One region of the Providencia sp. PROV200 genome, then DNA from elsewhere that is predicted to be linked to it. Evidence: predicted binding sites of a transcription regulator. Region 1 holds the regulator's gene; each other region holds the start of a gene.
What was found. Region 1 encodes PurR, which represses purine synthesis genes. Its sites were predicted from a motif close to CANGCAAACGTTTGCNTG; they were not measured.

Region 1 (8,347 bases):
CCAAGCGACCGCTCCTATTATTGAAATTACAGAAAGAGCCAACTTTCGAACTCATGTAATGAAATTTACCCCTGAATTACTTAGAGGTTTAGAAACAGGGGCTTCCGTTGCGCATAATGGTTGTTGTTTGACGGTAACGAAAATCGATGGTGAGAGAGTCAGTTTTGATCTAATTAAAGAAACTCTGAGATTGACTAACTTAGGGGAATTACAAGAAGGTGATGTTGTTAACATCGAACGCGCCGCAAAATATGGTGACGAAATTGGCGGCCATATCGTTTCTGGTCATATCATGACAACAGCTGAAATTAGTAAAATTTTCACATCCGAAGATAACCACCAAATTTGGTTGTCAATTCATGATAAAGCTTTGATGAAATATATTTTGCATAAAGGCTTTGTGGCGATTGATGGCATCAGTTTAACGGTGGGTGATGTAATCAATAATCGGTTTTGTGTACATTTAATCCCAGAAACATTAGAGAGAACAACACTAGGTAAAAAACGCTTGGGTGATAAAATAAATATAGAGATAGACCCACAAACGCAGGCAATTGTTGATACGGTTGAACGCGTTTTAAATCAAAAAGAACAAGAAAAGTTATTACAGCAAGCAGAAGAGTTGGCTAATGTAGCAAAAACAGAGTGAATAGGCATTAAAGCAAGCAATTGCGTTATTTATGTTAAAGATAAATAGCGATATAAGCAATCAGGTAGGCTATAGCAATAGTAGTTTATGCTATAGCCTGAATAAAGTATGGTTGGATTTTGTTTATTGAATATAGGTTACGGAGTTCTATTAAATAAAGAAGGTTAAAATTGCTTAAAAATACAATGCGCTCTAGTTTTCATTATTAATAGATCATTTTTCACTAAAATTGACAGAAAAGCTAGCGTTATCACGTTCAATTGCTTCAACTAATCGCTTGAAATGCGGACTGTTTTTATGCATCTCTAATGCCTGAGTGTCTTCCCATTCCTCGAAAACAATGTAACCATTTTCTTTAGCCATAAGATCATATTGAATGCATCCTTTCTCTCGGCGGCTTAGTTTTGCTAAGTCACGAACGATTTCTTTCGTTAAATACCCATCCGTCCTTTCTGTTGTAATTTGGGCATACACAACAATACTCATTCCGTTCTCCTTATGTATTAAGAACTATCTTAATGGGTACTTAGTTTTTGTATTGTAAAAAAGCGAATAACTTGATTTTAAAAATGCCGACGGCGTCATAGTAAAGTATCTTTTAAAATCACGGTAAAAGTGGGATTGGTCATAATAGCCTGTTTCAAACCAGCGGTAGGTATCTGGTTCTACTACCATACTTTTTAAAACGTGCTCTAAGCGACAATTGATCTGGTACCTTTTTGGTGTAATACCGTATTCTTTTAAAAACTCTTTTTGAATGACTCGGAGATGTAAACCTGTCTCTTCGGCAATTTCAGTGATTTTTTTAGTTGGGTTACGATATAGCAACTCTAAAATTTCATCTGTGAAATGAGACTTTTTCTTGGCTTTTGTCCTATTAAAGCAATCCAACAACTCTTTGAATGAAGAGTTAGCTAAAGCTTCAAACCAACGGTCTTTCCATATGTCATTTAGTGCGATGGGTTTATCAGTATAATTTAGTGTTCTTTGAGGCAGAAGAAAACGCAATGCATCATGACGAATACGTAATACCATAACTTTTGAAAAATTAGGGCTAGCAGTAAATGTGTTGACTCTAGGAATAATCAGCTGATAAGGGTCTGCGGCTGAGTTGCTTTCAGTTGTCATGTGAAATGTATCTGATGAAACCCAGATTTCAGCACCTGTTCCAGGAAAAATTTTAATTGCCTCTGTAAACTCTTTGATTATTAAAATAGAGCTAACAAAGGATTTTAATTCATCTGGTGGATAATACTGTTTTAACATCATTCTTGAGCACTCATTATTTAATGTCGCAATGATAACGTTTTTTAACAAGAAAATTAACCATGAAACATCTATATCTTAGTAGATAACAAAAAAAAAGCCTTATTTATTAGTGAAATCCGCTTAGATTAAGGGGTTTTGACAAGAAAGTTCAGGTTTTGTGAGCTAAGAATAATGGGTGATATAGAAAAATACTTAATAAATGTTACGGTATAACCATAAGAGTTATACATTGGAAGAAGTTTTTGGGAATTAGTTAAATATCAATCATGCCGATTATATACGGCATGATTGATTCGACAAGCTATACTTTAGGAGATCGTTTGGCAATCGACCTGCTCAAGATCTTGATTATTTTTATTGCCGCAGCGTTGCATAAAATAACCAATGGTCATTGGAATAATGGTAACCGCCATGACACCCGTTGTTGCTAACAATGGGTCTAAACTCAGGGCTGAAACAAGTAGGCTTGCTAAGAAACATAGACCTAATTGTAAGGCATTTTGCAATGCAGCTGCTTTACCACTCGCGCTAGGAAATGCATTTAGTGCTTTGGATACTGCAATAGGATAAGAGGCCCCGTTCATTGCCGCCATAAAGCAAAATGGGATCAATATCATGGTTAATGATGGTGTGGTATAGATGGCCATGATAAATAAAATAGACATGCTTACCGCGTAACCAATTAATAATAATGGAAATAGCGTTTCTGCGCGAACTTTTGCTAATAAAATGCGGCAGCCATATCCACCAACAATAAAGGCTAAAGTTTGTGGAATATAGCTCAAACCAATATCAGCAGGGTTGAAGCCCATGTCACGTAAGATAAAAGGTGACCCGGTTAACCAAGCGAAGAAACCCGCGCTACAGGATGCATAAACCAGCACGTTACCGCTGAAAACAGGGGAACTGAGCAAGTTTGAGAAAGAAATCTTAGTTTCTGGTTGGTTATCATCAGTTATTGTTTTAACTGAAACATTTTTCAAAAAGAGTGTCGGTAATAAAAGTAGTATGCCCACCGCCATTAGGATCAGGAAAATTGCTTCCCATGTTTGGTGCTCTAGAACCCATGCTCCTAATAATGGGGCTAAAGCCGGGGATAGCGCGACTAGTGGCATGATAGAAGCAAAGACTTTCTGGGTATTTGCCTCATCATAGCGGTCGATAACAAGGGCTTGCCATAAAACTGCCGCGGAGCAGACCCCAACAGCCTGTAAAAAACGTAGTGTTAATAGCTGTGTTGCGGTTTCGACCCAATAAATGGCTAAGCTACTGATAATGAAAATAGTTAAGCCCACAATTAGCACAGGCTTACGGCCAAGTTTGTCTGATAATGGCCCCCATAATAGCTGAGCAAAGGCAAAACCAGCTAAAAAAATACTGAGAGAAGCACTGATGGCGCCTTCAGAGGTATGCAAGGTGTTTTGCATAGCGCCAAATGCAGGTAAATACATATCAATGGCTAAAAAACCTAGCATACTAAGTCCTGCAAGGTAAACCATAAAACCCGGAGAATTTTTTTTCACAGTATTCGACATAATTATTACTTATCTGATATTTAAAAAATTGTTAATGATGATGTCATTGTATAGGCTATTTTTTTAGGTTGTGAAACGGTAATATTTGGATCTTGCCATCAAAATTTTTGAAAGGAGAGGTTATGTGGTCTGCGCATGCACTCGAAGTGATTGATGCAGTTGCTCGAACTGGAAGTTTTAGTGGTGCTGCTGATGAATTGCACCGTGTACCTTCTGCAATCAGTTATACCGTCAAGCAAGTTGAGGAATGGCTTGCTGTTCCTCTATTTGAACGCCGACATCGCGATGTTGTTCTGACAGAAGCAGGGGCGATATTTATTAAGGAAAGTCGTTCTGTTATCAAAAAAATGACAGATACAAGACATCAATGCCAGCAAGTTGCAAATGGCTGGCGCGGGCAATTTAGTATTGCTGTTGATTGTATTGTTAAACCCCAAAGGACAGAACAATTACTTATTGATTTTTATCGTCATTTTCCCGATATTGAACTTTTTATTCACCCTGAAGTGTTTAATGGAGTGTGGGATGCACTTGCTGACGGACGTGTAGATGTTGCGATTGGAGCGACTCGAGCGTCCCCGATAGGCGAAAGATACAGCTTCCGTGATATGGGTTTTATGCCGTGGATGTGTGTCGCAAGTCCAGAACACCCATTAGCCCAAATAGGTGAGAAACTGACTGATGACCAAATGAGAGAGTACCCGAGTTTGTGTCTCGAAGATACCTCTCGTAACCTTCCCAAACGTGATACTTGGGCACTTGATAACCAACGTCGGCTTGTCGTGCCTTACTGGGAAAATGGTTTAGCTTGTTTGGTTAATGGGCTATGTGTTGGAATGGTACCGGAGCATCGAGCAGCTCCGCTTTGTGAAAAAGGCCAATTAGTTGAACTAGCATTAGCACAGCCATTTCCACCCAGTCCTTGTTGTTTAACTTGGGTGGAAAATAGTACATCACCCGCGCTCCGTTGGTTATTGGATTACCTTGGTGATAATGAAACGCTCAACGCAGAGTGGCTTTCAACTTAACGATTTGTCTTATCGACGATAATCGATAAATGGCCCGTCAGCGACAGAGCGACGCTCTACAAGGCGAGGGTGAACTTCAATTGTTTGAGCATCTTCGCGCTTATTAATGATACGGTCGAGCAGCATGGTGAAGGCCATTTGGCCTAAACGCTCTTTGGGTTGGTGGATAGTGGTCAATGCTGGTGTGAAATAGCGCGCATTTCGCACATTATCATAACCAATAATTGAAATGTCTTGTGGAACGCGTAGCCCCATTTCATCAGCCGCACAAATGGCTCCCATCGCCATGATATCGCCACCACAAAATACCGCAGTAGGACGTTGTTTATGGCTTAAAATTTGCATCATTGCTTTATAGCCAGATTCAGGTTCGAAATCACCTTGTACTATCCACTGGTCTTTCAGTGTGATCTTTGCTTCTTCCATTGCTTTTTTGAAGCCTGTTAAGCGGCCGATACCGGTGTTTCTTTCAAGCGAGCCAGGGATCACACCAATATCACGGTGCCCACGGTCAATTAAATAGCGGCCTGCAAGATACCCACCATGGAATGAATTATCAATAATACTGTCTGTAAAATCACCTCGGGAGGTTCCCCAATCCATCACCACCATTGGGATATTACGATAGTCTTCAAGCATACTAATTAACGTATCTGGATATTCAGAACACATCACAAGTAGGCCATCAACGCGCTTTTGCGCTAACATTTGCAAATATGCTTTTTGTTTTCCCAAATTATTATGAGAATTACAAAGTATAAGTGTGTAACCTTTTTCATAACAACTATTTTCAACTGATTCAATTACTTCTGCGAAATAAGGGGCTTCGCTTGAGGTTGCGAGTAAGCCAATCGACTTTGTATGATTAACTTTTAAACTACGGGCAACCGCACTTGGCGAATAATTAAGCTCTTTAATTGCAGCCCAAACCGCAGCCTTGGTGTCATCAGCCACAAAGCGCGTTTTATTAATAACATGGGATACGGTTGTGGTGGATACGCCAGCGCGCTTCGCCACATCTTTAATCGTTGCCATGGGGGAAGAAAACTCCTGACCAATAACCGGTCTCTATAATAATTCTTGTTAAAAAATTACCTGCATATTGATGCATTGATCCTTTGCTGGCAATAACTTAGCGATTTGTTGTCGATTTTGTCTGATCTAGCGCAAAAACGAAAGAAATAATTGATGTTATAACATGTGATATAGACACTAGTTTTACTTTTTTAGATATGTATACTTAATAACCTTAATTAATGAGTGGTTATTTGTTAATTCAATGACATTAAAATGAGAGGAACTCATGGATACAGATTTTAAATATGGATTGCTTGCTGCATTGGGCTCATTAGCACTGATTATTTTTCTTGCTGCACATATTTTCTGATTTTATTCCAGCCTCGAGTAGGTGAAATAAAAGGGCGAGTACATCTCGCCCTTGTCAATTTAGTCTTTGTTTCGATACTTGCTAGAGGACTATGCTAAGTTTGCTTCCACAAATTTCCAATTAACCAGTGCCCAGAAGTTTTCTAAGTATTTAGGGCGGGCGTTGCGGTAATCGATATAGTATGCATGCTCCCAAATATCAACGGTTAACACAGGTTTGTCGTCACCAGAGATTGGGGTCGCAGCATTCGATGTATTGACGATTGCAAGGCTACCATCTGCTTTTTTTACTAACCAAGTCCATCCAGCACCGAAGTTTTTGGTTGCGGCATCAGTAAACTGAGCTTTAAATTCAGCAAAAGAACCGAATGCTTTATTAATCGCTTCCGCAACTTTGCCTGTCGGCTCGCCACCAGCGTTTGGCGCTAAGCAATTCCAATAGAAAGTGTGGTTCCAAACTTGTGCCGCGTTGTTAAAAACCCCAGCTTCAGAAGTTTTGATAATTTCTTCTAAAGATTTTCCTTCAAAGTTAGTACCTTTGATGAGGTTATTTAAGTTAACAACATAAGTGTTGTGGTGTTTACCATAGTGATATTCTAAGGTTTCTGCAGAGATATAAGGTTCTAAAGCATCTTTTGCATACGGTAAAGCGGGTAGTTCAAATGACATTGCGTACTCCTTGATTGCTTTTATATCAAAATACTCAGGGTGTTTGCTCTTAAAATGAGCAAAATAATATGTCACAGCTTATCATTAGAGTTTCGCCTATTGGCGATATGATACTTAATATATTAATAATAGCACGATCAACCTTACAAAGGTAAAGGTAATGATGCGGCTAAGATGCTAACAGATAAATAGAAAAATTACAGATAAAAATCATATAGATATTGTAGGTGGGGAACCTAAGTACATTAAATTTCAGTTCTTACCTAGAAATAGCTACTTGTTTGACTTAGGTAAAGAGAAGATAGAAAAGGTGCCTTTTTGTTTTTTGGAATGTTATAGTAATGCCCCTATAAAACTGGCATATTGTATGAAACAATTCAGTTTCTTATTATATCAGTCAATGTGTTCTGTTAAGTTGAGGTAGACTCTCAGTTACCGGCTGACTGCAAAACCTGCATCTTTGTTTTAAGGAAGTTAAAAATGACAACTATTGAAAGAATTGAGCGCCAAATTAAAGAAAACCCAATTTTATTATATATGAAAGGCTCTCCTAAACTTCCGAGCTGTGGTTTTTCTGCTCAGGCAGTACAAGCTCTGTCTTCTTGTGGTGAACGTTTTGCCTATGTTGATATCTTGCAAAACCCAGATATTCGTGCGGAACTGCCAAAATATGCAAATTGGCCAACTTTCCCTCAACTGTGGGTTGATGGTGAGCTAGTCGGTGGTTGCGATATTATCATGGAAATGTTCCAGCGTGGTGAGCTGCAATCTCTAATTAAAGAAACGGCTGATAAATACCGTTCAGCAGATGAAGCTAGCGCAGACTGATTTAAACAATAAATAAAAGACTAAAAAACCGTATTTGGTAAAAGCATTGATGACTTTCTACTAAATACGGTTTTTTTATATTATTGCTATTGATAAAAAGTTATTGAGAATCTTCAATAATTGGCCAGCCACCCAATTTTTTCCATTTATTAACAATTTCGCAAAATAGCAGAGCGGTGCGATTCGTATCATACAGGGCGCCGTGTGCTTGTTTGCCATCAAATGGGATACCTGCAGAAACACATGCTTTTGCTAAAATTGTTTGACCAAATGCTAAGCCACTTAATGCCGCGGTATCAAAGGTTGCAAATGGATGGAACGGGTTACGTTTTAAACCTGCTCGTTCGGCGGCATTCATGACAAAACTGTGATCAAAATTTGCGTTATGAGCAACAATAATTGCGCGATTACAATCAGTATTTTTCATGCCTTTGCGGATGACTTTAAATATTGCATGAAGAGCCTCATATTCGCTAACAGCACCGCGTAGAGGGTTAGTTGGATCAATTCCAGTAAAGGCAAGAGCGGATGGCTCAAGATTTGCGCCTTCAAAAGGTTCTACATGAAAATGTAATGTTTCATCCATGGAGAGCCAGCCGTCTTTATCCATTTTTAAGGTGATGGCTGCAATTTCTAACAGGCCGTCAGTTTTTGCATTAAACCCACCTGTTTCAACATCAATAACGACAGGATAGTATCCCCTGAATCGGTTCACTAGGGCATTTGGATTGTTTTTTTCAGACATTAGGACTTTCAGTTTTAGTTTTCTGGTTGGATGACATTATGCCAAAACCAGTAAAAATTTGCAGGTAAAGGGTGATAAAAGTTTAGGTGTTAGAATAGGCACCTAAACTTTTAGATTATATAGCTAATTAATGGCCTAAGCCTTTACTTGCGCTTTTGTTTTCGATCAGCTCAATTTTATAGCCATCTGGGTCTTCGACAAATGCAATTATAGTTGTTCCGCCCTTAACTGGGCCTGC
Region 2 (8,347 bases), 1.4 Mb from region 1:
TTATCTTAATGGTGAATTTGGAGTTAGCGCAGGAGACATAGTGAAAGTATTCGTTGAGCATGCAGATGAATATGATCTGTGGGGGAGTATCGTTACTTCGTAATTTGATGAAAGCGTTCTAAAAGTCTAGGTGGCTAACTTAGGTAAATTAAGTTAGCCATTTTGTTTTTTAGCACATTGATATACTGCTTTTAATTGTAAAATTGATGTGGATCAATGGTTTTAAATCTATCAATTAATAACTTGATCTAGAATATAAAAATTAAATGGTAAGTTGACATAATCAGATAACTCTTATCGAAGAATAAGGATAACTATGTCAACCCATTTAACATTTCCAACTACAACACCTGTAATAAAAAGTAATTATAATTCATATGATTACGAAAATATCGTGAAGCTTGCTTATACAACCATTGAGGATGGATTGGCCTCATTACATGATAACAATATTTGTAGTTCCCTAATTAGTGCTGATGGAAAAACGCTTTGGCTTAGTAATGAGTTTAGCGGTAATTTTGAAATAGCAAACTTGTTATCAGATAATTTAACTTGTGGAGCGCAAGTTAGGTTATACGCAGCTCCAATTGAGCTACATGGAATTTTTTATTATTTAGCGCCAGTGTATTCACACACAGGTGAGACGGTATTAGTTGTCGCTATATCTTCAACTCAGAATTGTTGCAATGTTTTGTTAGCGCTTACGCAATCTTTAGCAAGAGAAGTGAGTGAAAAATTGAAATTTCACTATTATGAACAAGGGAATTTTAAGGTCGATAAGCAAGAGCAACGATTCGCTAACTTGGATATTCACTCAGTTGAGAAAGCGTTGATTATTGAAGTTGCGCAAGCTTGTAAAGGTAAAATTCAGCAAATGCATAAAGTCCTCAATATGGGACGGACAACGTTATGGCGCAAATTAAAGCAATACGAAATTAATATTAAAGACTACAAATAGCTTCTCTCATGTGTTTTGAAAAATAAAAAAATAGCGCTTTCGCATATTTTTGTGGGCAACAATAAAGCAAAAATAGCGAAGCGCGCAAGACATAGCAACATTTTGAAAAATAGCCAATAGATAAATAAAGCATAACCTACCTGCTAATATCGTTACTTGATGTATCGAGAAAAGAAAATGAAAACGATGCTCATTATGCAGAGATTTGGTAAAGCAGTATGTTGTTTTTAGCTTTTTTTTTTTAGATTTATGATGGGTGAATAGGAGCGAGAAAGGTTATTGTCTTACTAAAAAATGGTGTGATAGAAAACATTTTATCTTAAATCGTATTTCAATAACCCAAAAAAATATTATTTTATCTTGTAAGTATTAGCAGTTATTATTCCTATTCGAATTATCAAGTTACTTGATTTTTTATCAATAATAGAGTGAAGCTGTTGTTTATCAGATATGAAGATAAAATTTTATTTCAGAACTGACAGAACTTTAATCTATACTTATCTAAAATATAGTATATTTCGTATCCCTCATATAATTAACTTCTGATGGTTTAGAATAAAACCATCAGAAATAATAACGCTATAAAAAAGTAAACATATCATATGAATTAAAAATATTTAGGATAAGTGTTGATGTATTCGTATTCTTGAATAAGTTGTGGTAGCGATTTAATACCTAATTTTGTATAAATGTTGGAGCGATGAACCTCTACAGTTCGTGGTGATAAAGACAGCTTTTCAGCTGTTTCTTTACTTGTATTGCCCTCTAAGATCATATCCATAATTTCTCTTTCCCTAACTGAAAGACGGTTAAACTTATCAGAGAGATGAGTATATTTCTTATGCTTTTCATGCAAGCTTAAAAACAATTCCGTTGCACTATTTATGGAGTTTAAAATTTCAACCTCCTTGAAAGGAAAGGGAAAAAAGTCAAAACTCCCAGCTTTGAAACTCTCTCGACACAAACTGACTGAAGGCTCTTCGGCAAGCACAATGAAGGGAACAATACCAAATGAATTCTTTATATTGGTTAATCGCCTAATACGATTTTCATCATTGTTTAAGAATAATAAAATGCATTCTTTTACATTATCTTCATTAGGGTAAGTATAATTACTCACAAACACTTCTTCATTATTATAAAATCTAAAGGTAAAGCCAAAAGATTCCATCATTAATTTCAGTTTATTCTTAAAGACATTATCACTTTCTACAATTACATGAATGGTGTTATTCATCACCATACTCCTGTTAAACTGATTTGATATTCATATCAATCTGATAAAATACGTAGATAAATAAAGTGAAATTTAAATTTCACAATAATATTTTCTACTGATCGTTGTTTTTTTTATAATGTATTACCGACATTAATTTATATTAAAAACATCATCTAGTTAAATTTAATATAAAAATAGAAACAATAGTTAAAGTTTGTGTCATTGAGTAATATTCGATTAATGATGTGTAACATTTTAGGTGAATTTACTTATTAAATGTGTTTTTTAGCATAATGTGATAGACAGAAATACTGTTAAAGCTAATCAATAGTATCTTAAAACATTAGTCATAAAAAGTCTTAGATGTGCACTTTATGCTATTTTCTTAGGTGGTTGTACTTAACTTGTGAATTGACGAAGATTAAGTACTTTTTATATCTAACATGTTAGAATTTATTTTCACCCAGTTTTGATGAGTGGATATCCTTAATGGCTTCTTTAAAAGACGTAGCGCGACTTGCAAATGTTTCATTAATGACAGTATCACGGGCAATTAATAACCCTGAGTTATTAAGACCTGAAACCTTGAAACAGGTCCAACAAGCTATTGAGTCACTCAATTATATTCCTGATTTTTCTGCACGAAAGATTAGAGGAAAAAGTTCTCGGGTTTCAACAGTTGGCGTTTTGGCCCTGGATACAGCAACAACCCCATTTTCTGTGGAAATCATTCTATCCATAGAGCAAACCGCGAGGCAATTTGGCTGGAGTAGCTTTGTTGTTAATATTACATCCAGTGAAGACAGTGAAAGAGCTGTCCGACAACTATTATCTCAGCGACCAGATGGTATTATTTATACAACAATGGGGCTTCGAGAAGTGACTATTCCTGAAGCATTACATAATAATCGTTTGGTGTTAGCTAATTGCATAGATAAAAAAGGGCAATTTCCAGCTTATGTGCCAGATGATTTTAATGGTCAATTTAATGCAGTAAATCGTTTAATAGAGAAAGGGTATCGGAATCCTCTCTGTCTTTATATTCCACAAGAGACTCTAGCTGGAAAAATGCGCCGTGAAGCCGTGGAGTCTGCATGGACAAAGGCTAATTTGCCGCTATCATCGCTTCAGCAATACCATTTAGAGTTAGGTGATGAACACTATTTAGATGTGATAGCTTTAATTAATAGTCATTTTGATAATAAAAAACCAGATTTTGATGTCATTATTTGTGGAAATGATCGTATTGCTTTTTTAGCTTATCAAGTACTGCTTAGTCATGGTTTGCGTATCCCTAAAGATATTGCAGTACTTGGCTATGATAATATGATAGGTGTTGGAGAACTGTTTTATCCACCATTAAGTACAGTTGTGTTGCCGCACTATCAGTTAGGCCAACAAGCCGCTTTGCATATCATAGAGGAACGGCAGCAAAATTGTGTTGAATATGTTGCTTGCGATTTATTAGAACGTGATTCTTTTTAATTTTGTTGAGAAAATTAAACCTAATAAACTGCTATTCAATTGATTTTTTGAGTTACCAATAAATCGTTGTTTCTAAGAAGTTTTATTTTCTGCATTTTGGCGTATGATACGAAGCTAATATTATTTAATCAGATCGTATTGTGGATAAATTATGTTGCTTCGTTCGGGAGTAGCTCTTGCTATTTTTTCCTATATCTTATGGGGAATAACACCATTATTTTATCGTTTACTTCCCGGTGCTGAACCTTTAGAGCTGCTTGCACAACGTCTTATCTGGTCTGTACCGATACTTTTTTTTGTTCGCTTAATTATTAAAAACAAATCTTTGTGGCGCCAGGTATGGTCTGATAAACGGTCGATAATCCTCTGTTTATTTAGTTCGTCGGTGATGGCGATATCTTGGACAACATTTACCTACGCATTAACTCATGGGCAGGTGTTAGCCGCTAGCCTTGGGTATTTTATTAATCCATTATTTTCTATTTTACTGGGGGTTTTGTTTCTTCGCGAACGGCTTGTTCTCGCAGAAAAAATGGCTGTTATTTTTATTTGTGCGGGGGTTGGTTACCAAATTTGGCAGTATGGCGAGTTACCTATTTTAGCGTTAGTTATGGGGAGTGCATTTGCGATATATGGGTTAATTCGTAAATTTATTCGATTTGATGTGATTACGTCTTTATTTCTAGAGGCACTTTGGCTACTTCCTATCGCAATAGCGATCACGTGGTGGTTAGTATCTAATGGTTTAAGTGAAGTAGCACAAGGCGATTGGCAAATCAAAATTCTTTATATGTTGGCCGCTCCTGTTACGATAATTCCGTTGCTCTTTTTTACAGCTGCAATTAAAAGAACATCATTAACGGTGATCGGATTGGCACAATATATAGAACCAACAATTCAATTTTTATTAGCCGTATTTTTATTTAATGAGCTATTTGATTGGGTTAAAGGCATCAGTTTTTCACTTATCTGGATTGGTTTAATGTTTTGTGTGTTCGCTATTTTACGCAAACAATATATTAAATTTTCACATAAAGAACCCTTTATTACAGGGCGTGATAAAACACCACTAGATTAATTTATTGATATTATTATCAAGTACTTATGAGTTTGTTGTTTTGTGGCCTTTTATCCTTGATAGTAAAAGCAAACGATTGCGTATATAATTGGCATTAACTTTTTGTCGGTAGGGGCATCAATTATGAATCAATTAGGTACTGCACTGTGTAAATCAGCAACAAAAGTGATGTTGTTAGGTGCTGGGGAGTTAGGCAAGGAAGTGGCGATTGAGTGTCAACGGTTGGGCATCGAAGTTATTGCAGTTGATCGCTATGATAATGCACCTGCAATGCATATTGCGCACCGTAGTTATACGATAAACATGCTTGATGGCGAAGCGCTGAAGCAAGTCATTTCAATTGAAAAACCCGATATTATTGTACCTGAAATTGAAGCGATTGAGACACAGGTATTAATGGAACTTGAACAGCAAGGGCAAAAAGTGGTCCCGTCTGCGAAAGCCATTGTTCTGACTATGGATAGAGAGGGGATCCGCCGATTAGCCGCAGAAGAGCTGAAGCTACCAACATCAGAATACCAATTTGTGGATAGTAAACCTGATTTTGTCACCGCGGCAACGAAAATTGGTTTTCCTTGTATTGTTAAGCCCGTAATGAGTTCATCAGGTAAGGGGCAAAGTGTGATCCGTTCTCAAGATGAATTAGATCAGGCTTGGGATTACTCACAACAAGGTGGGCGAGCAGGGCAGGGACGTGTTATTGTTGAAAAAATGGTCAATTTTGACTTTGAAATCACATTGTTAACGGTCAATGCGGTAGATGGTATTCACTTTTGTGCACCAGTGGGGCATCGACAAGAAAAAGGAGATTATCGTGAGTCTTGGCAGCCACAGTACATGAGTGAGGTTGCATTGAAAAAAGCGCAGGACGTTGCTGAGAAAATTGTTACCTCTTTGGGGGGATATGGAATATTTGGTGTTGAATTATTCGTGTGTGGTGACGATATCATTTTTAATGAAGTTTCACCTCGCCCACATGATACGGGGATGGTGACTCTTATTTCACAGAGTTTATCTGAATTTGCCTTACATGTTCGTGCATTTCTTGGTTTCCCAATAGGTATAATTCGCCAATATGGGCCGAGCGCTTCAGTTGTTATTTTACCCAATTTACATAGTCAAAATGTCGTTTTTTCCAATATAGGTACAGCATTAGGGTCAGATACTCAATTACGGTTATTTGGTAAACCGGAAATAGCAGGAACTCGCCGACTAGGTGTTGCTTTGGCGATTGCTGATTCTATTGAAAGTGCATTAGATATGGCTAAAAAAACCGCTAATACAGTGTGCGTTTCTGGTTGATTTTGATAAGGTTTTGCTCATTCACTTTAATTGAGTGAGCGCTTGTCTATTAAGATAATAACGATGATTTACTCTACTTAAAATGCCCCATCAATACTGTCGTAATAGCTGCTTGCTTCGATTATTTTAAAGTGACCACTTAACATGTTTTCATTTATTAAACGGGACCGAATCATCCCGTAATGCTTATTATTGGCACTGTGTATTTAATGTTCTCACTGGAGAGTCCGCAGTGACGGCTATTTTTTCTAATGCCGAATAATTCACTGTACATTGGCCTGCTTTGCCTCCCCATTGAATGCGAATACGCCCTGAATCCGGTAATCCACTCATGTATAGCTGCCCATTTGAGCCGACAATACCGGTGTTGATATCGCTATCGTCACTGTCTTCTGCAATTAATGTGGCTATTGCGCCAAACGGAGGCATTTTTCCCGTATTCGACAAGTTAATCATCGCTTGATAACCCACTTTGGTCCTGAAGTGACGTTTAATCACCGCACCTTCTGTTGGGTACACCATCATGGACGTATCTTTAAATGTCGTATCATCCGGTAATGTATTAACGTTAACCGCGATTTGGTTAGCCGTGTTGCTGGCTAACTGAGGGATCACGGCATTACCAAAGCGGTCAAATTGTGCGCCCATGGTTAATGCGGCACCTTTTGCGCCATCCGCGGTAATGATAGCAATGGTGTCCCCAACGTTCGGGGCTAATGTCACGCCATCAGAATGCGCAACTAACCCGCCACTGAGTGTTCCATTCATAGCGCGATTCGTATCGGAGTAGCTGTAACCCGCAGATAACGTGGCGTTATTACCGGAATATGTCCCGTTAACACTGCCTCCGTAGTTGCTATTTCGGCTGTCATAGTTTTGATACAAGCCGTAGCTGAAGCGGTTACTCATCGCACTGCCAGTTAAACCTGCTTGGTGGCGTGTATCACCGTGGTTATCTACGCTTATTCCGTAACGGGCACTCATGGTTTGCGCCATTTCACTGTTGGTTAACAGGCTCAACGGTACCGACACATCGAACGACACCACCCGGTTTTCTGGCCAGCTGTTGTTGTAGCTTTTCACGCGGTCAACCATGTAGGCCAAGCTATAAGAAACACCTCGGAAGTTGTTGTTATAGGACAATCCAACGGAGGTATTAGAGCTCTGCCCTCCCCAATAGGTATTTTTCGAGGCTCTCAGTGATAAGGAGCCATACGAATCAAAGGATTGGCTGATGGATGTCTGGAAACTGTAACGTTGACGTGAGCCCGTCCAAGGCGCCAAGCCATCTTTCAACTCATAACCCGCGTTGTTGTAATCCGAGAAAGAATAGAAGTTCTCGGTGGTATAACGCAGCGCCGTCAAGTCAAAGGAGGTTCCCGTAGAAAGCAAGCTTTTCGAATAACGAATACGGTAAGACTGCCCTTTTAGGTTTTTCCCTGAGAATTTGGCATCGGAATGCGTAATGTCCGTGGACAGCGCCCCAAGCACGCCCAGAGACAAGCCAATACCGCCCACCACTGAGTTATAGCCGTTAGAGACCAGTAACCCACCATAGGTGGTGATATTATGAGGCAGACCAACACTAAATGAACCGAGTGCAAAGGTTTTACGCTCAGAGTCCACCGTTATTCCACCATTGTAGCGTCCTGCAGAAACCTCGTAGTTGTACGAACCTTGGCGCTCCATCATCGGCAGTGAAGAGTAGGCTTGGGTGAAGACAGTTTGTTTGCCATCTTCTTCTTCCACGGTCACTTCCATGTCCCCCGCCAACCCGCTGGCTGGGATATCACGAATAATAAAACGGCCTGGTGCGACGAAGGTTTGGTAAACCACGCTACCGTTTTGGCGCACGGTGACGGTGGCATTGGTGTTAGCAAAACCTTCAACCACAGGAGCAAACCCTTGCATGCTGCTAGGGTCGAGTTGTGGGTTAGATTTCAGCGTTGCCCCTTTCATGGGAATGGAGTCAAAGATATTGCCCCCTGTTGAAATCTCACCAGCGCGAAAGGTAGATTTAATCGCATTAATGGTGCGATAAACATACGTGTTGGTGAAGTTGGAATCACTGTTGCTTGAGTCCCCACTGCTTTTACTGTAGTTGTACAGGTAGCTGGTTCTCAGGCGCCATGCCCCCACGTTGATCCCTGCATTTAAGTTAGCAAATAGGGAATCATTGGTACTGGATTTTTGGTTATGTTGAGCTAACTGACGGTTATTACTGTAGTTCAAGACATAGTCCATGACTAACGCAGTCACACCGTCATCACGCAATTCAGGGGGAATATAGCCTGCGAAATTAGGC
Region 3 (8,347 bases), 910 kb from region 1:
ACTCCCGAGTTTGCATTGCGTCGATTTGAATTAGCTTTGCTTTCTTACCTTGGTTATGGTGTTGATTTTTTACATTGTGCTGGTAGCGGGGAACCTGTTTCTGACACAATGACTTACCGGTATAGAGAAGAAAAGGGGTTCATTGGCAGTTTGGTTGTTGACCAACTTAGTTTTACGGGTAAACAATTGAAAGCATTGGCGAGTCAAGAATTTCCTGACGCAGATACGCTTAAAGCAGCAAAACGTTTTACCCGGCTGGCATTAAAACCTTATTTAGGTGGTAAACCTTTAAAAAGCCGAGAATTATTTCGTCAGTTTACTTATTCACCCGTTGAACATAACAAACAGAGTTAACACTGTTTTTAATTTTATTTTTATCTAATTTGTCACGCCATTATCATTGCCATAAATCCTTTTCTCATGTGTCTTTTTAGCTGAATTAGCGTAATCAGACAACGCTAATTTTTTGCCGATATAAAATCTTACGAAGCGCTTCGCAAAAATAAAGTTCAAGTACTGAAACAGAGCTTGTGGATTGGAATTTGCTTCGAATGGTGAGAGATTTATTCCCTCAACAGAGAAAATTACAGTAGGATAGTGGGTAAATAAGTTTATTAGCATTTATTAATGGGGAATAAAAAATGGCAGAGCTTTTGTTAGGCGTAAATATCGACCATATTGCAACGGTTAGAAATGCAAGAGGAACGCAATATCCAGACCCTGTACAAGCTGCATTTGTTGCGGAGCAAGCAGGCGCTGACGGTATTACAGTGCACTTACGTGAGGATCGTCGCCATATTACAGATAGAGACATCACTTTGTTGAATGAAACTATTCAAACGCGTATGAATCTTGAAATGGCAGTAACTGAGGAAATGGTTGAAATTGCATGCCGTATCAAACCGACTTTTTGCTGTTTAGTGCCAGAAAAGCGTGAAGAAGTCACCACTGAAGGCGGTTTAGATGTTGCGGGTCAAAAGCAGAAAGTGGCTGATGCTGTAAAACGTCTAACTGACGCGGGTATTCTCGTTTCATTATTTATTGATGCGGATCATCAGCAAATTGATGCCGCTCAAGCGTGTGGCGCACCATTTATTGAAATCCACACTGGAGCTTATGCTGATGCTAAGTCAGAACAAGAGCAAGAGTTAGAATTTCGTCGTATTCGTGATGGCGTCGTGTACGCAGCAAGTAAAGGCATTAAAGTCAATGCAGGCCACGGCTTAACATACCATAATGTTCAACGTATTGCGCAGTTGCCTGAAATTTATGAGCTTAATATTGGCCATGCAATTATTGGGCGAGCTTTGTTTAGTGGTTTGGCCCAAGCCGTTGCTGATATGAAAAAAATCTTATTAGAAGCACGTAAATAATGGCCATTGTTGGATTAGGAACGGATATTGTTGAGATTGCTCGAATTGAGTCGGTGCTTGAACGAACCGGTGATAGTCTGGCGAAAAGAATTCTAACTGAGACTGAATTAGCCCAATATCAACAGCAATCAAAGCCAGCTCGTTTTTTAGCAAAACGGTTTGCTGTGAAAGAAGCGGCAGCTAAAGCATTAGGTACTGGGATCCGTAATGGTTTAGCCTTTAACCAATTTGAAGTCACCAATGACAAATTGGGGAAACCATTATTAAGTTTAACTGGTGAGGCATTAGAGCTAGCGAATCGGTTAAGAGTCACGCATTGCCATGTTTCTATTACCGATGAACGGCATTATGCATCTGCGACAGTTATCATAGAAAGTAATTCTTAAATTGATGTTATATCGAGCTGCCAGTAAAAGTCACTGGCAGCATTTAGGGGGAACTAGGTGGATAATTAAAAATAAGTGAAGTTAAGCCTAAATTTTATCCGCATGGTGAATGGCGACAAACTTATCCCAAAGCTGTTCTTCAGTCTCGATATGTTGGGGGTCAGTGATGATCGTATTAGTAATTGGGCATACAGACTGGCAAGTAGGTTTGTCGTAATGGCCTACACATTCAGTACATAGGGTTGAGTCAATTTCATAAATTTCGTCGCCCATAAAAATTGCATCATTTGGGCACTCAGGTTCGCACATATCGCAATTGATACAGCGTTTTGTAATTAATAAAGACATATCAGTTACTTACATTGTATTAAGTTAAAAACTAGTAACTTATACCTTGCACCTATTCGTTACTTTCGTTTGTTTTTTATATTTTTATGCCGTGTATTTTACCTTCAAAGTTTGAAAAAAGTAACAAAAATCATAATGTAGATGTTTTATATCATTTAAACGATAAATTTTTGTTTTTTGGTTATCAATTTTTTTATTTTAAAATATTGGTGTTTTTTATTGTTTTAGTGATATCCGGGTAGTTACTTTCTGATTTATAACAATCAGCAAGTTAAAATATAATAATATAAATTTAGACGAGAATGTAAATACACTTATACTGAAAATTTAAATTTAGATATGTGAAATAAAGATGGTTAATTTAATTATTAATGGTGTTTTTTATGCTAAGACTCCTCCTGTGGTTATGATTGTTATTAATCTCATTATAAAAATATAATTTTAAATTAGTTATTTTAAATAAGGGGCAAAATGCCCCTTGGGCACTAATTTAAATGTTCATAAAATATAACGCTGATATTATATGATACTATAGCTATGAGTTCTCCAGCTTTTATCTTTTTCAGCTTGGCTAAATATATGAATGAGGCCATTAGCAATAAACAGAGTTGCTGATTGAATCGTACTTCCAACAGTAAATTCATCAACATAGAGTAGTTTTATACCTGCTTTATCATCGATTTCATATAACTCAACGATTTTTTCGCTTAAATTATATCCATATAAGTATTGTTTATTCTCTACCGTATCATAAAATGCTTGAATATTACCAAGGTAGGATCTTAATTTTCCTTTTTGTGCAGGAGCATTTGGGTCGATTTTACCATTTTCAGCCATGGAATATACAACGTAAGTTTTATCTTTTGAGTGACCTAAAAAATAATTACGCTTTGCAGCGCTGAAGGTCATTGTTGTTGGATAAAACTCTTCAAATGAACCATCTTGTACTAAACGTCTAATGATAGCCATATATTTATTCCTTCTAATGTTAATAATGAATAATAATGTGATTGCCTAGTTATCATAAATAAATAAGTTAGATTTAAAATAATCTTTATTATTAGTTCATTTCATACATCTAATTAATAGAATAAATATTCACAAAGATTGAAAGTTATGATAAAAATAATAAAAAAGATAAAGGGTTAAAAGTATGTTCGAAAATCTTGGGGTTCTTAACTTCTGGACTTATTTGGCAGGGCTTGTATTAATCATTATTGTACCTGGACCTAATTCATTATATGTATTAAAAACAAGTACATCGAGCGGTACACGGTTTGGCTATCGAGCTGCTCTAGGGGTATTTACTGGGGATGCGATATTAATTTTCCTATCATTTATCGGTGTCGCGTCAGTGATAAAAGCATCTCCAACGCTATTTATGATAGTACGCTATTTAGGTGCAGCTTACCTGCTATATTTAGGTGGTAAAATTTTATATAGCACATTTATGCATAAAAAATCGAGTAAAGACGGCATTGAGACTATCTCAATCAAAACAGAAAAACATTTTACTCGTGCCCTTGTACTTAGCTTAACAAACCCAAAAGCAATTTTATTTTATATTTCTTTCTTTATACAATTTGTTGATTTTAATTACTCTCATGCATGGGTGCCTTATCTTGTACTGGCAACTATTCTAGAATTAGTTAGTTTTTTATACTTAAGCTTATTGATTTTTAGTGGTTACTTGATAGCCCGTTTTTTACGTGAAAAACAACTCCTTGCAAAGCTTGGAAATTGTACGGTAGGTGCGTTTTTTATGGGGTTTGCAGCTAAGTTAGCGATTTTCAGCAATTAAAATTAGGCTGTTATTATAAAAGCAAAAGCATTTTAATTGCGGTCATTCTAACATTTAAGGATAATCACGTGTAAACGCATTGGTTAGAGGTAAGAGTGACACAAATAGAAATTGATGAGTATTGGATGCAACAAGCCATTGAACTTGCGCTAAAAGCACAAGATCTTGGAGAAATTCCTGTCGGTGCGGTCTTAGTGAAAGATAACTATTTGATTGCTTCGGGTTGGAACCGCTCTATTGTTGATCATAACCCGACAGCACATGCTGAGATTATGGCTTTACAACAAGCAGGGCATGAGCTGTCAAATTATCGGTTATTAGATACCACCTTATATGTCACCTTAGAGCCTTGTATTATGTGTGCAGGTGCAATGATCCACAGCCGTATTAGCCGTGTAGTTTATGGTGCTAAGGACTTTAAAACGGGAGCTTGTGGTTCTTACCTAGATATCATGGGACAAGCAGGGTTAAATCATTATGTGGATGTTACTGGTGGTGTTCTAGAAAAAGAGTGTTCTTCAATGCTGAGTGCTTTTTTTAAGCTGCGTAGAGCCCAAAAAAAAGAACAAAAGCGCTAATAGGGTAAATTTTAGCGCTCCCATTTTATTTTAGCATGATTTATAACGGCTTCTCAGGTGCTTTTAGTGGTGTGATGGGCGTTTTATCATCGGTTTCATCGGTATTTTGCGCTGGATGTAGTGAAAGCAGATACTTTCCTAATGGTAGTCTTTTTTCTTCGAGTGTTTTAGGTGGTTGCGTTACAGAACTCATTTTCCCTAAGTGTGTAGTACTCACTTTTTCAGGAATAGGGGACTGGTTTTGAATCGTTAGAGCTCCACCTTCTGTATGATCCTCTGGGGAGATTAAATAAATAAGTGATTTTTGTGCAATATCAAGCGCATGCTGTTTTCTTTCTTGGCTTTGTAGGTAACCAACTAAGCTTTGATGATAACGACGAATATTCTCAACGTAACGATAAGCCTCGTGGCCACGTGCATAACCATAAGTGAGCTGTGAGTAATATTTTTTCTGTGTTAATAAAGGTAAACGGGCTTTTACGTCTAGCCACCGGTTAGGGTCTCCACCTAACATTTCAGTTAATTTACGTACATCCTGCATATGCCCATATCCCATATTATAGGCAGAAAGGGCGAACCAGATACGGTCATCCTCTTCGATGGTTTCAGGTAAACGTTCCATAATATAAGCAATATACGCGGCTCCACCCTTAATACTTTCTTCAGGGTCTAACCTGTCAGCAATACCCATTGTTGTTGCCGTTGGCTTGGTTAACATCATCAACCCACGTACCCCCGTAGGCGAAGTTGCTAAAGGGTCCCAATGGGACTCTTGCCATGCGATAGCCGCTAACAATTTCCAGTCAATTACCTGAGCGTACTTTTCAAACAGCGGTTGATATTCGGGAAGTTTGTTATCAATTGCTTTTATAAATGCCATTGTGTCGAAATAATCGAAAGACTCTACATGACTAAAATATTTTTCATTAAGACGTGCGAGTAATTCGGTCTCATGGCTGAGATTAAAGAAATCAAGTAATGCAGCGTCTAAACTGTTTTCTTTGCTACGACGCATGTACCAAGTGATAGCGTGTTCATCCAATAAATCAAAAGCAACAGCAATTTGAGGGTGAATACGTTGCTGTAATGCAACTGCGATAGAGTCTTCTAATGTGTAGTCAACCTCGCCATCAGCAACCATTTCAAGGATTTGATTGGTATTGTATTTTGAGGTTTCCTCCCACTTTAGGTTTGGGTATTCTTTGGCCAGCGCCTTTAGTGTGCTTGCATGAGCGGTGCCAGCAGTAACCAATAATTTGCCGTTAATTTCATTGAAATTTTTAGGGCGATTGGTTCCTTTGCGATAAACAAGTTGTTGAGTGACATTGAGGTAACTAGGACCGGTTTTCGTTTTGGCTAAACGATCTTTGTTATATAACAAGCCCGCGACTGCGATATCAGCATCACCATTTTCAAGGTCATCGAATATTTGCTCGAATGTTGGGCGGATGGTTATTTTAAGCTTAACACCTAGGTATGAGGCAAAGCCTTGAGCCAGCTCGTAGTCAAACCCACGCAGCTGTTTTTGCTCATCAATATAGATAAGTGGTGAGCTAACGGCACTAATACGTAATTCACCTTGAGAAATAATTTTATTAATTTGTGAATTTTGCGTATTGGGCCAACGGACGTTAAAACCGATGACCATAGTAGCCAGTAGCGCGATAACCACGACAATTAAATAGTTAACTTTTAAGTTATTCAAATAATAGTTTCTCGTGCATTGACTGGTGCTATACATCAATAAAGAGTATGGCTAAATATGGTTATAATTCCAGTAGTCGGCTATTTTGCTCAACATTTAGGAACGGTGCAACCTATATTATCGTATTTAGCACAGAATAATATTTAACTAATCGCTTCCTTTTTAATCACGCAAACGGTTTCGTATTGATGAACATTGCTCTATAATGTGTTCCGGTTTCCCTGCTTTCATGTTCAGGGCTGGCGTTTAAAAGAGAGAAATTAAGACGATGGAAATTTTGCGTGGTTCACCTGCTCTATCAGCATTTCGTATTACCCGCCTTTTGGCGCTGTTTGCAGAAAAACAGCTTCCTGTCACGGATATCTATGCTGAATATATGCACTTTGCTGAATTATCAGCGCCGTTGAGTGATAGCGAGCAAGGCAAACTAAGCAGTTTGTTAAAGTATGGTCCTTCTCTGGCAGAGCACGACCCATTCGGTAAGCTTATTTTAGTCACCCCTCGTCCGGGTACTATCTCTCCATGGTCTTCAAAAGCAACGGATATTGCCCATAACTGTGGCCTTAGCCAAGTAAAGCGTATCGAGCGTGGGGTTGCTTACTATGTTCAAGGTGGTGAACTGACCCAAGAACAGTGGCATGAAGTGATCGCGGCTTTGCACGATCGCATGATGGAAAGCATTTTCTCTTCTTTTGAACAAGCGAGTGCATTATTTGTGCAGCAGCAGCCGGCACCAATGAAATCCATTGATGTGATTACGGGGGGCCGTCTTGCATTGGATACAGCAAACAGGGAAATGGGTCTAGCGTTAGCTGATGACGAAATTGATTACCTGCTAGATGCCTTTATTGGGTTAGAGCGTAACCCAACGGATGTTGAACTATACATGTTTGCTCAAGCAAATTCAGAACATTGTCGCCACAAAATCTTTAATGCGGATTGGGTGATTGATGGTGAAGAACAGCCTAAGTCGCTGTTTAAAATGATTAAAAATACGTTTGAAAAAACACCTGACCACGTTTTATCGGCATATAAAGATAACGCAGCCGTGATGGAAGGCTCGCCTGTTGGTCGTTTCTTCCCTGAGCCCGAAGGGCGCACTTACCGCTACCACCAAGAAGATGCTCATATCTTAATGAAAGTGGAAACCCATAACCACCCAACAGCGATTTCGCCTTGGCCAGGAGCAGCAACAGGCTCTGGTGGTGAAATCCGTGATGAAGGCGCAACAGGTCGCGGCGCGAAGCCAAAAGCGGGCTTAGTCGGTTTTTCGGTTTCTAACCTACGTATTCCTGGTTTTGAACAGCCTTGGGAAGAAGATTTTGGTAAGCCAGAGCGCATTGTGACCGCTTTGGATATTATGATGGAAGGGCCATTAGGGGGGGCGGCATTTAACAATGAGTTTGGCCGTCCTGCGTTATTAGGCTATTTCCGTACTTATGAAGAAAAGGTCAATAGCCACAATGGTGAAGAGTTACGTGGTTATCATAAACCCATTATGTTGGCAGGCGGCATAGGGAATATCCGTGCAGACCACGTACAAAAAGGTGAAATTACGGTCGGTGCTAAGCTCATTGTACTGGGTGGCCCTTCAATGAATATTGGGTTAGGTGGTGGAGCCGCTTCATCCATGGCATCAGGCCAATCCGATGCGGACCTCGATTTTGCTTCAGTACAGCGTGATAACGCTGAAATGGAACGCCGTTGCCAAGAAGTGATCGACCGTTGCTGGCAGCTTGGCGACGATAACCCTATCTTATTTATCCATGACGTAGGTGCGGGTGGTTTATCGAATGCCATGCCTGAGCTGGTGAATGATGGTGGCCGTGGTGGGCGTTTTGAATTACGTAAGATCCTGAATGATGAGCCAGGTATGAGCCCGCTAGAAGTTTGGTGTAATGAGTCACAAGAACGTTATGTCATGGCGGTTTCACCTGAGCAACTTCCTGTATTTACTGCGATTTGTGAACGTGAACGGGCACCGTTCGCCGTCATTGGGGAGGCCACTGAAGAGCGTCATTTAACGCTGAATGATGAACATTTTGCAAACCAGCCGATTGATATGCCACTGGATGTTTTATTAGGCAAAACACCCAAAATGTTGCGTGATGTGAAAACATTAAAGGCAGAGCCAGATTCATTAGACAGAACGGCGA
Region 4 (8,347 bases), 880 kb from region 1:
AGCCTCTCTACCAATAAAAATATCAGCTAAAACACCGTAAGCTTTTCCCCATGCATCAAGAACTTCTTGGCCGGGATTAAGGAGTTCATCAATGGCTGCAAGCAAGTTTTCCCCGACAATTGGGTAGTGCTCAGGTTTTATATTCAAACTGACATGTTTTTGTGCGATTTTTTCGACAGCTGAAATAAGCGCTTCAGGTGTTTCAATATGCACAGCATATGCGCAGATAGCATTGAAAAGGGCTTCACGTTGGTCCCCATTCATTTGGTGAGTCATGTTAAAAATATCTTTTAACTCAGGATGCTGTTTAAACATCCGATCATAAAAATGCGCGGTCAGTTTTGGCCCTGTTTCAGCAATGGCAGGAATGGTGGATTTAACAATGGCGATGGTTTGGCTATCTAGCATACAGGTGCTCCTGAATTATTTTCATGTTCTCGTTATCGTTAAGGTAAAGAGCTATTTTTGTAATATCAAAAATATCTCTTTGTACATCAGAGAGATAATATTATTTCATCTCAGTTAACCTCTATTTTTTGAGATCCATGAAGGCGATTTATAAAGATGTATTTTAAATACAACTTATAATATTTAAGGGTTTATGTAAAGACTCAAACCGGGAAAATAGGGTGAATTTAGGCACATAATGAGAAGGGGATTACAAATCTGGAGGTTTGTCCGTCAAAAATTAAAATTTGGGCTATTTTATAATGAAGCCTTCAGAAGCAAATGAAGTGAAAAAAATTAATGCAATCGTTTGCGTATATTTTTTCTTTAGGGCTATCTCAAGAGTGAAAAAGAGTTTACACTGTGTGTCATTGCGATGAATCGATTTTCAACCTATTGAATTGCTGAGGCAGGAGAAGCGAATGTTAAAGCGTGAAATGAATATTGCTGACTACGATCCAAAATTATGGGAAGCAATGGAGCAAGAAGTACAACGTCAAGAAGAACATATTGAATTAATTGCTTCTGAAAACTATACCAGTCCACGAGTCATGGAGGCTCAAGGTTCTCAGCTAACCAATAAATATGCAGAAGGCTATCCAGGTAAACGCTACTATGGTGGTTGTGAGCATGTTGATGTGGTCGAGCAATTAGCGATTGACCGTGCAAAAGCGCTATTTGGTGCTGACTACGCAAACGTACAACCACACTCAGGTTCACAAGCTAACGCCGCAGTTTACATGGCGTTATTACAACCAGGCGACACCGTTCTGGGGATGAACCTTGCACATGGTGGCCACTTAACCCACGGTTCACCAGTTAACTTCTCTGGTAAACTGTATAACATCGTACCTTATGGTATTGATGAAAGCGGTAAAATTGACTACGACGATATCAAAGCGCAAGCGGAAAAACACAAACCAAAAATGATTATCGGTGGTTTCTCTGCGTACTCAGGTGTGGTTGATTGGGCAAAAATGCGTGAAATCGCAGACGGTATTGGTGCTTACCTGTTTGTTGATATGGCTCACGTTGCAGGTTTGATTGCTGCGGGTGTTTATCCAAACCCCGTTCCTCATGCACACGTTGTGACGACAACAACACATAAAACTTTAGCGGGTCCACGTGGTGGATTAATTTTAGCTAAAGGTGGTGACGAAGAGTTGTATAAAAAAATCAACTCAGCGGTATTCCCTGGATCTCAAGGTGGCCCTTTAATGCATGTTATTGCAGGTAAAGCGGTTGCGCTGAAAGAAGCGATGGAACCTGAGTTTAAAGCTTATCAACAACAAGTTGCTAAGAATGCGAAGGCAATGGTCGATGTTTTCCAAAAACGTGGCTACAAAGTGGTATCTGGCGGAACTGAAAACCACTTATTCTTAGTTGATTTGGTTGATAAAGACATCACCGGTAAAGATGCAGATGCAGCGCTTGGCCGTGCGAATATTACTGTTAACAAAAACAGTGTGCCGAACGATCCTAAGAGCCCATTTGTAACGTCTGGTGTACGTATTGGTTCCCCTGCGATTACGCGTCGTGGCTTCAAAGAAGCAGAAGCAGGTGAGCTAGCTGGCTGGATGTGTGATATTCTAGACAATCTCAATGACGAAGCGACCATTGAGAGCGTGAAGCAAAAAGTATTAGCAATTTGCAAAAAACACCCAGTTTACGCATAACATAACGTAATATTAATTACCTAAACCCGCTTCTACATGTATGTATGAGCGGGTTTTTTGCATTGAAAAAACGGAGGAGTGATGGTCATTCCATCAACGCGTTGGCTAGCTATTGATTATTTTACCTACTTTTTTGCCTACAGTATTTTCTTACCATTTTGGTCAGTTTGGCTACAAGGTGAGGGAATTGATGCAGAAATGATAGGTGTTTTGTTAGGGGTAGGGCTCGCAGCTCGTTTCCTTGGCGCGATGTTTATTACTCCTTTAGTTAAAGAACCCTCGAAGTTGATCATGGCTTTACGCTTACTGGCAGGGCTTTCGCTCATTTTCTCTATTGGCTTCGCTCTGGGATCTCATTGGGCATGGTTACTATTTGTAATGATTGGGTTTAACCTATTTTTTGCGCCAATGGTTCCACTGGGAGATTCACTGGCAGGGACATGGCAAAAACAATTTACCTTTGACTATGGCAAGATCCGCGTCTGGGGGTCGATAGCTTTTATTATCGGCTCATCACTGATGGGGTATTTAGCGGGTGTTTGGGGTAATAAAGCCATCATGATGGCCTTGATAGTGAGCTGTTTAGCGTTATTATTAGGCGCAATGCTGAAGCCGGCAATTATGCCAATGGGGGCAGCGAAAGCGGATGGTGGTAATAAGGTTAGATTTAAACAATTGATTGCAGACAAAAATGTCGTTAGGTTTCTTATCTGTGTTACGTTACTGCAAGGGGCTCATGCGGCTTATTATGGGTTTGCTTCCCTATTTTGGAAAGAAGCCGGCTATTCAGATTTAGTCATTGGTAATTTATGGTCGCTCGGTGTCGTTGCTGAAGTCATTGTATTTATGTTAAGTCACCGTTTATTTAGACGTTGGAGTGCTCGCAATTTACTGCTGTTATCAGCCTTTTGTGGAATTATTCGTTGGGGCTTGATGGGCGCATTTACGGCATTACCGGTATTAATTGTGGTGCAAATTCTGCACAGTGGTACTTTTACGGTTTGCCACTTAGCGGCAATGCGTTTTATCAGCGCAAGAAAAGAAAATGAAATTATCCCATTACAAGGTATTTACTCTGCACTTGCGACTGGTGGTGGGTTAGCTGTACTGACAATTATTGTAGGGTACATTTATGAGCGAGTACCTGCACATCATGGCGTAGTTTTTTATTTAATGGCGCTTCTTGCTGTTCCTGCCTTATTTATTCGGCCTAAAGTGGTGGCTCAATCCTAAAATCACCAGCCAAGCTATAAAAGGTGTTAAAGCTATTTTATAGCTTGGTTTGGTATTGAATTTGTTTTCCAGTGTCATCAACGCAAATTTTTTGCAAGGCTGGCAACGCCATCCTTCTTTCGAACAATCGGCATGTCGATTGTTTCCTGCTGTATTTGCGATTGTCACAATAAATAGAGTTGATAATAAAAATGGCAAATCATAGATAATGACTTGCCATTGAGATATAACTTATAAGCTTGGTAGGAATGTCGTAAATACAGGCATAAAAGTGACTAAGAGTAATACGATAATTAATGTTAAGAATAATGGCATAACTTCACGAATAAAATCAGCAATACGCACGCCCGTAATCGATGTAGCCACAAACATGACTGTTCCCATTGGTGGTGTTAAACAGCCGATAGCTAAATTAAGGATCATGACAATACCAAAATGGATAGGGTCAATTCCTAAAAGTTTTACTGTAGGCATTAATAATGGAACAAGGACAATAATTGCGGCATTACCCTCAATAAACATACCTAGAACTAAGAGCACAGCATTGACAATCATTAAGAAAACATATGGATTGTCAGAGAAATTGGTCATCATTCTGGCGACATCTTGCGCCACTTGCTCGTTTGTCAATACCCAAGCTAATGCAGAGCAAGTCATGATAATCAACATAATACTTGCTGTTGAACGAGCTGTTTCTAAAAATGAGGCTGCAATGTCTTTTAACTTCATTTCACGATAAAAGAAAGTGCCAATTACAATAACGTAAAGCACTGCAATCGCGCCCGCTTCTGTCGGTGTAAAGATACCAAAACGAATTCCACCAATAATAACGAGGACTAAAAGGAACGCAGACATCGCTCCTTTACCTGTCTGGTAAACTTCAGCAAATGTCGGAGCTTTATCTCTAGCCGGTTTGTATCCACGTTTTTTGGCAATAAGATAAATGGCAAACATTAAAGCAACGCAGCACATTAAACCGGGAATAATCGCAGCCATGAACATCTTGCCAATAGAAACATCAGCAACAAATCCATAGATGATTAATGCAATACCGGGTGGAATAATAGGTGTTATTAATGACCCTGCAGCAGTAACAGCAGCAGAGAAGCTTTTCCCATAACCTAATTTGGTCATCTCTGGCACTAGCATTTTAGATAGCATTGCACAGTCAGCAAGGTTAGATGCAGAAAGTCCACCCATCATTGTACTTAATAATACGTTAGACTGGGCAAGTCCCCCTGGATAGTGACCAGACAGTGTGCCAGTAAATTTTAACATTCGGCTAGTGATACCGGTGTAATTTAAAAGATTACCTAGCAAAATGAAAAAAGGGATTGCGAGTAATGTGACATTTTCTCCTGCCCCAATAATGCGCTGCACGGCAATAAGCGGAGAGATATCACCGACAGAAAAGAAATAAGTGAGCAATGCAATAAGCACACTTAAAAAAATAGGAACATTAATTAAAAAACAAAATATTAATACGATACAGGCGATAACTACTGACATGGTTTATCTCCTTTTAGTAATTTACTCATGTCTTCCAGTAAATGTTGGATAGAAAATAACACCATGATGGATGCGCCAATGGGTACAGAAAGGTCGATATAATAATAAGACACACCAATAATCGGTGTTATTTTGTCTTCTGCGATAATCGAGAGTTCATATCCAAGATACCCAAAAATAGATAAAGCAATAATGGCCATAATATGAGTGATAACCGCAATAGCTAATTGTACTTTTTCAGGAAATAAAGAGGTAATCGCATCAATACTGACATGCATTCTTTTACCCGCAGCGGATGCTGCACCAATCATCACCAACCAAATGTAGCAAATGATTAAAACTTCCTCACTCCACATTAAAGGGTCATTAAGAAGCCAGCGCATGAATACAGCAAGAATAGTAATAATGACAATAGCGGCAACGGCAAGTGATGCCACTATATCACTTAATTTCCCCAGAAATTTAAACATAAAAAATCCTTGCGAGAACAATAGTTAACCATTTGTGTTGTTAAAATATTGGCGGTAAGCACCGCCAAGTCATAGGGTTAATTATTAATAATATCTTGAGTTTGTTGATATAAGTTCGCAGACCATTCAGGGAACTCATTATAGAAAGGTTTAGATTTTTCTTTGAAGAGCGCTCTATCTACTTCAACAACCGTAACGCCTTCATTTTTCATTTTCTCAATAATTTCTTTTTCTTGCTGTAGGACTAAATCTGTTAAGAATTGCCCAGCTTCATTACCTGATTCAACTAAAGCCTGTTGGATATTTTCGGGTAATTTATCATACGTTTTACTGCCCATGACTAAGTTGGTCACGTTCTCTACATGGCCCGTTAGGATCAAGAACTTAGCTGCTTCATGGTGTTTTTGCCCATATAGCACTGGGATTGGGTTTTCTGCACCGTCAATAATTTTAAGATTAAGTGCAGTATAAACTTCAGCTAAAGGTAATGGAGTAGGGGTGGCACCCATTGCCTCTAAACCTTTAATTTGAATTTTATTATTAGGAACGCGAATTTTTAAACCTTTTAGGTCATCTGGGGTTTGGATCATTTTATTGGCTAAGATATGGCGTGAACCATATAGCCAATCTTTAGAAACGACATGAAGGCCTTTTTTATCTAACTGTTGTTCTAAAGAACCATACCAAGGCGAGGCGTTCAATTTAAAAATATCTTTATAAGATAGCCCTAAATAGGGTCCAAACATAATGCCGTAATCAGGTACATAATCAGAGAAGAAGGCGCCATCCGCTAAAGTAATTAGTGGGCTACCTAACTTCATTTGTTCGATGACATCCTTTTTGGACCCTAATTGCGAACTTGGATAAGGGATCAATTCACCTTCGCCATTGGTTTTTTCATTGAATTTTTTTGCCCATTCGTGGATAGCTAAGTCAAATGGCTCTCCTGGGTTATTTTCATAAGCAACTTTTAGCTTATATTTAGCATCTGCAAATGCTGCTCCTGTCATGCTGCCCATTAATAGCATTGTGCTGAGTGTTAAGCTAAGAAGTGTTTTTCCGTTTAATGTGCTCAGTTTCATAAATGTATCTCCTGTAGGGGGATTTATTGTTTTAAGTATTTATTATTTGTTTCTAACAAACATATTTTTTGCGTAGCATTGATTCTGTACCATGACTCAGAATTTCAGTAATTTTCTGGCTCACATCATCCTGTAATTTTGGTATTTCGTTGAGGTTCAATCCCCATAAATCAGACATCGCTAGCACATTTTCAGTAAGTTGTTTTACATTTGAGTCATAGAGTTCGTTCCAAGCTTTAAAGCGTTCCAGTAAATAATCATCATCATTTAAAGGAATGGGCTGTCCAGCCTGTTCTCCGCGATAGAAAACAATCAACGCAGCAAGTGAAAATGAAATGCAATAAGGGATTTTATTGTATTGATTAACGTAAGAGATTAATTGGGGCAATAAGCGAGTTTTAAATTTAGTGAGTGAGTTAAGCGAAATTGACATTAACTCATGTTCTATATATGGGTTATTAAAACGGTCAATCACTGCGGAAGCAAAAGCCGTGAGCTCTGAAGGGCTTTGAGATAAAACAGGAATAACTTCATTATCAATTAAATCTTTAATGAAAGATAAAAAAACGGGATTGGTAGTGACATCACGGACAGTCCTAATGCCTGCTAAGTAAGCAACAGGAACCATCGCAGTGTGTGCACCATTCAAGATTGCCACTTTGCGCTCTTTATAGGGTTTTATATCATCGACCACTTTGATATTTAATGGTAATTCATTTAGTTTTAGTTTCTGCTCTAATACTTTTGGCCCTTGAATGACAAACAAATAGAAATATTCAGCCGTGACGAGAAAATCGTCTTTATAACCTAATTCTTTTTCCAGTTTTTCAATTTCATTTTTTGGGTAACCTGTAACAATTCTATCGACTAATGTAGAACAAAATGTATTACTGTCATTTAGCCAAGTAATGAAATCTGCGGGAAGTTTCCAGTCTTGCGCATGTTTATTTACAAACTCTTGTAGTTTATCGCCATTATAGTCAATTAACTCACAAGGGATGATGAACAATCCTTTGCTAGTATCACCATTAAAATATTGAAAGCGGTGAAATAAGAATTGCGTAAGTTTAGCTGGGAAACTACTTGCTGGTGTGTCTTCTAGACGTACATCGTGCTTATATACGATCCCGGCTTCGGTTGTGTTAGAGAATATCCATTGTAAGTCGGGATTTTCTGCACACTTTAAATATTTATCATATTCAGAGTAAATAAGTATTTCACGATTAACTGAATTAATTATTCTTATATTAGAAACGCTTTGTTTTTGTTCATTAATTCCCCTGGTGATGGCGGTATAAAGTCCATTTTGTTGATTAATTGAGGGATGTGATGAGTCAATTGGTCTAACAATAGTAATACCACTATTGAAGTCTGTTTTTTCATTCAGTTGATCAACCATCCAGTCGATAAAAGCACGTAGAAAATTGCCTTCTCCGAATTGCAGAATTCTCTCTGGGTATTGCTTGCTAGCCATTGACTGTCGATTTAAGTAATCCATGACCATTCCTCTAGTTATTATGTGTATTAATCATCTGGTGTTGACTCAGACTAGAAGTATTTTTTTCTATGGACTATTAATTGAATCAATTTTGTGGAACGAATGGCTTTTTCATGTTTTTAATGTGTTTTTTATCAGTTAAAAACAGGTTGTTTGTTGATGTATAAAATTAATTTTATGATGAGTTTCTTTAAGTTATTGAAAAATATCGTGATTTATTCCGTATCTTATTTGTGGTAAATAATGGCTTTATAATTAAGTTGTTTTTTTTACTGAAAAATTCAGGTTTGTGTTTGATACATACAATGTTCGATCAAAAGAAAGGTTGTTATTGGCCATCCATTGGCCTTGGGAGGTTAGTGTTACTTATTCATAAGTTTGCTGTATAGAGTTGATCATCGTTCGTTTAGCGGTATCTAAATGGTGACGAAG

Region 2: purT (formate-dependent phosphoribosylglycinamide formyltransferase) is a predicted target of PurR. The motif match lies at 4,806-4,823, and genes of this name have one in related genera.
Region 3: purL (phosphoribosylformylglycinamidine synthase) is a predicted target of PurR. The motif match lies at 6,359-6,376, and genes of this name have one in related genera.
Region 4: glyA (serine hydroxymethyltransferase) is a predicted target of PurR. The motif match lies at 747-764, and genes of this name have one in related genera.

The regions. Positions count from the first base shown of each region.
Region 1 covers NZ_CP096307.1:1,817,794-1,826,140, forward strand. Annotated here, with positions in the region: gene M1E86_RS08320 (riboflavin synthase subunit alpha) at 1-649, shown strand, start outside; gene M1E86_RS08325 (putative quinol monooxygenase) at 863-1,135, opposite strand; gene M1E86_RS08330 (helix-turn-helix transcriptional regulator) at 1,160-1,918, opposite strand; gene punC (purine nucleoside transporter PunC) at 2,227-3,453, opposite strand; gene punR (DNA-binding transcriptional activator PunR) at 3,576-4,481, shown strand; gene purR (HTH-type transcriptional repressor PurR) at 4,491-5,516, opposite strand; gene sodB (superoxide dismutase [Fe]) at 5,958-6,536, opposite strand; gene M1E86_RS08355 (Grx4 family monothiol glutaredoxin) at 7,017-7,364, shown strand; gene rnt (ribonuclease T) at 7,465-8,109, opposite strand; gene gloA (lactoylglutathione lyase) at 8,237-8,347, opposite strand, start outside.
Region 2 covers NZ_CP096307.1:3,242,117-3,250,463, reverse strand. Annotated here, with positions in the region: gene rimO (30S ribosomal protein S12 methylthiotransferase RimO) at 1-103, shown strand, start outside; gene M1E86_RS14905 (helix-turn-helix domain-containing protein) at 317-958, shown strand; gene M1E86_RS14900 (response regulator transcription factor) at 1,566-2,195, opposite strand; gene M1E86_RS14895 (LacI family DNA-binding transcriptional regulator) at 2,667-3,662, shown strand; gene rarD (EamA family transporter RarD) at 3,814-4,740, shown strand; gene purT (formate-dependent phosphoribosylglycinamide formyltransferase) at 4,864-6,042, shown strand; gene M1E86_RS14880 (fimbria/pilus outer membrane usher protein) at 6,232-8,347, opposite strand, start outside.
Region 3 covers NZ_CP096307.1:2,731,459-2,739,805, reverse strand. Annotated here, with positions in the region: gene recO (DNA repair protein RecO) at 1-354, shown strand, start outside; gene pdxJ (pyridoxine 5'-phosphate synthase) at 642-1,373, shown strand; gene acpS (holo-ACP synthase) at 1,373-1,759, shown strand; gene M1E86_RS12485 (YfhL family 4Fe-4S dicluster ferredoxin) at 1,847-2,107, opposite strand; gene M1E86_RS12480 (XRE family transcriptional regulator) at 2,627-3,076, opposite strand; gene leuE (leucine efflux protein LeuE) at 3,261-3,908, shown strand; gene tadA (tRNA adenosine(34) deaminase TadA) at 4,004-4,486, shown strand; gene mltF (membrane-bound lytic murein transglycosylase MltF) at 4,527-6,191, opposite strand; gene purL (phosphoribosylformylglycinamidine synthase) at 6,460-8,347, shown strand, end outside.
Region 4 covers NZ_CP096307.1:2,694,981-2,703,327, reverse strand. Annotated here, with positions in the region: gene hmpA (NO-inducible flavohemoprotein) at 1-408, opposite strand, end outside; gene glyA (serine hydroxymethyltransferase) at 870-2,123, shown strand; gene M1E86_RS12350 (3-phenylpropionate MFS transporter) at 2,205-3,356, shown strand; gene M1E86_RS12345 (TRAP transporter large permease) at 3,588-4,865, opposite strand; gene M1E86_RS12340 (TRAP transporter small permease) at 4,856-5,335, opposite strand; gene M1E86_RS12335 (C4-dicarboxylate TRAP transporter substrate-binding protein) at 5,413-6,417, opposite strand; gene M1E86_RS12330 (tagaturonate reductase) at 6,470-7,915, opposite strand; gene M1E86_RS12325 (GntR family transcriptional regulator) at 8,282-8,347, opposite strand, start outside.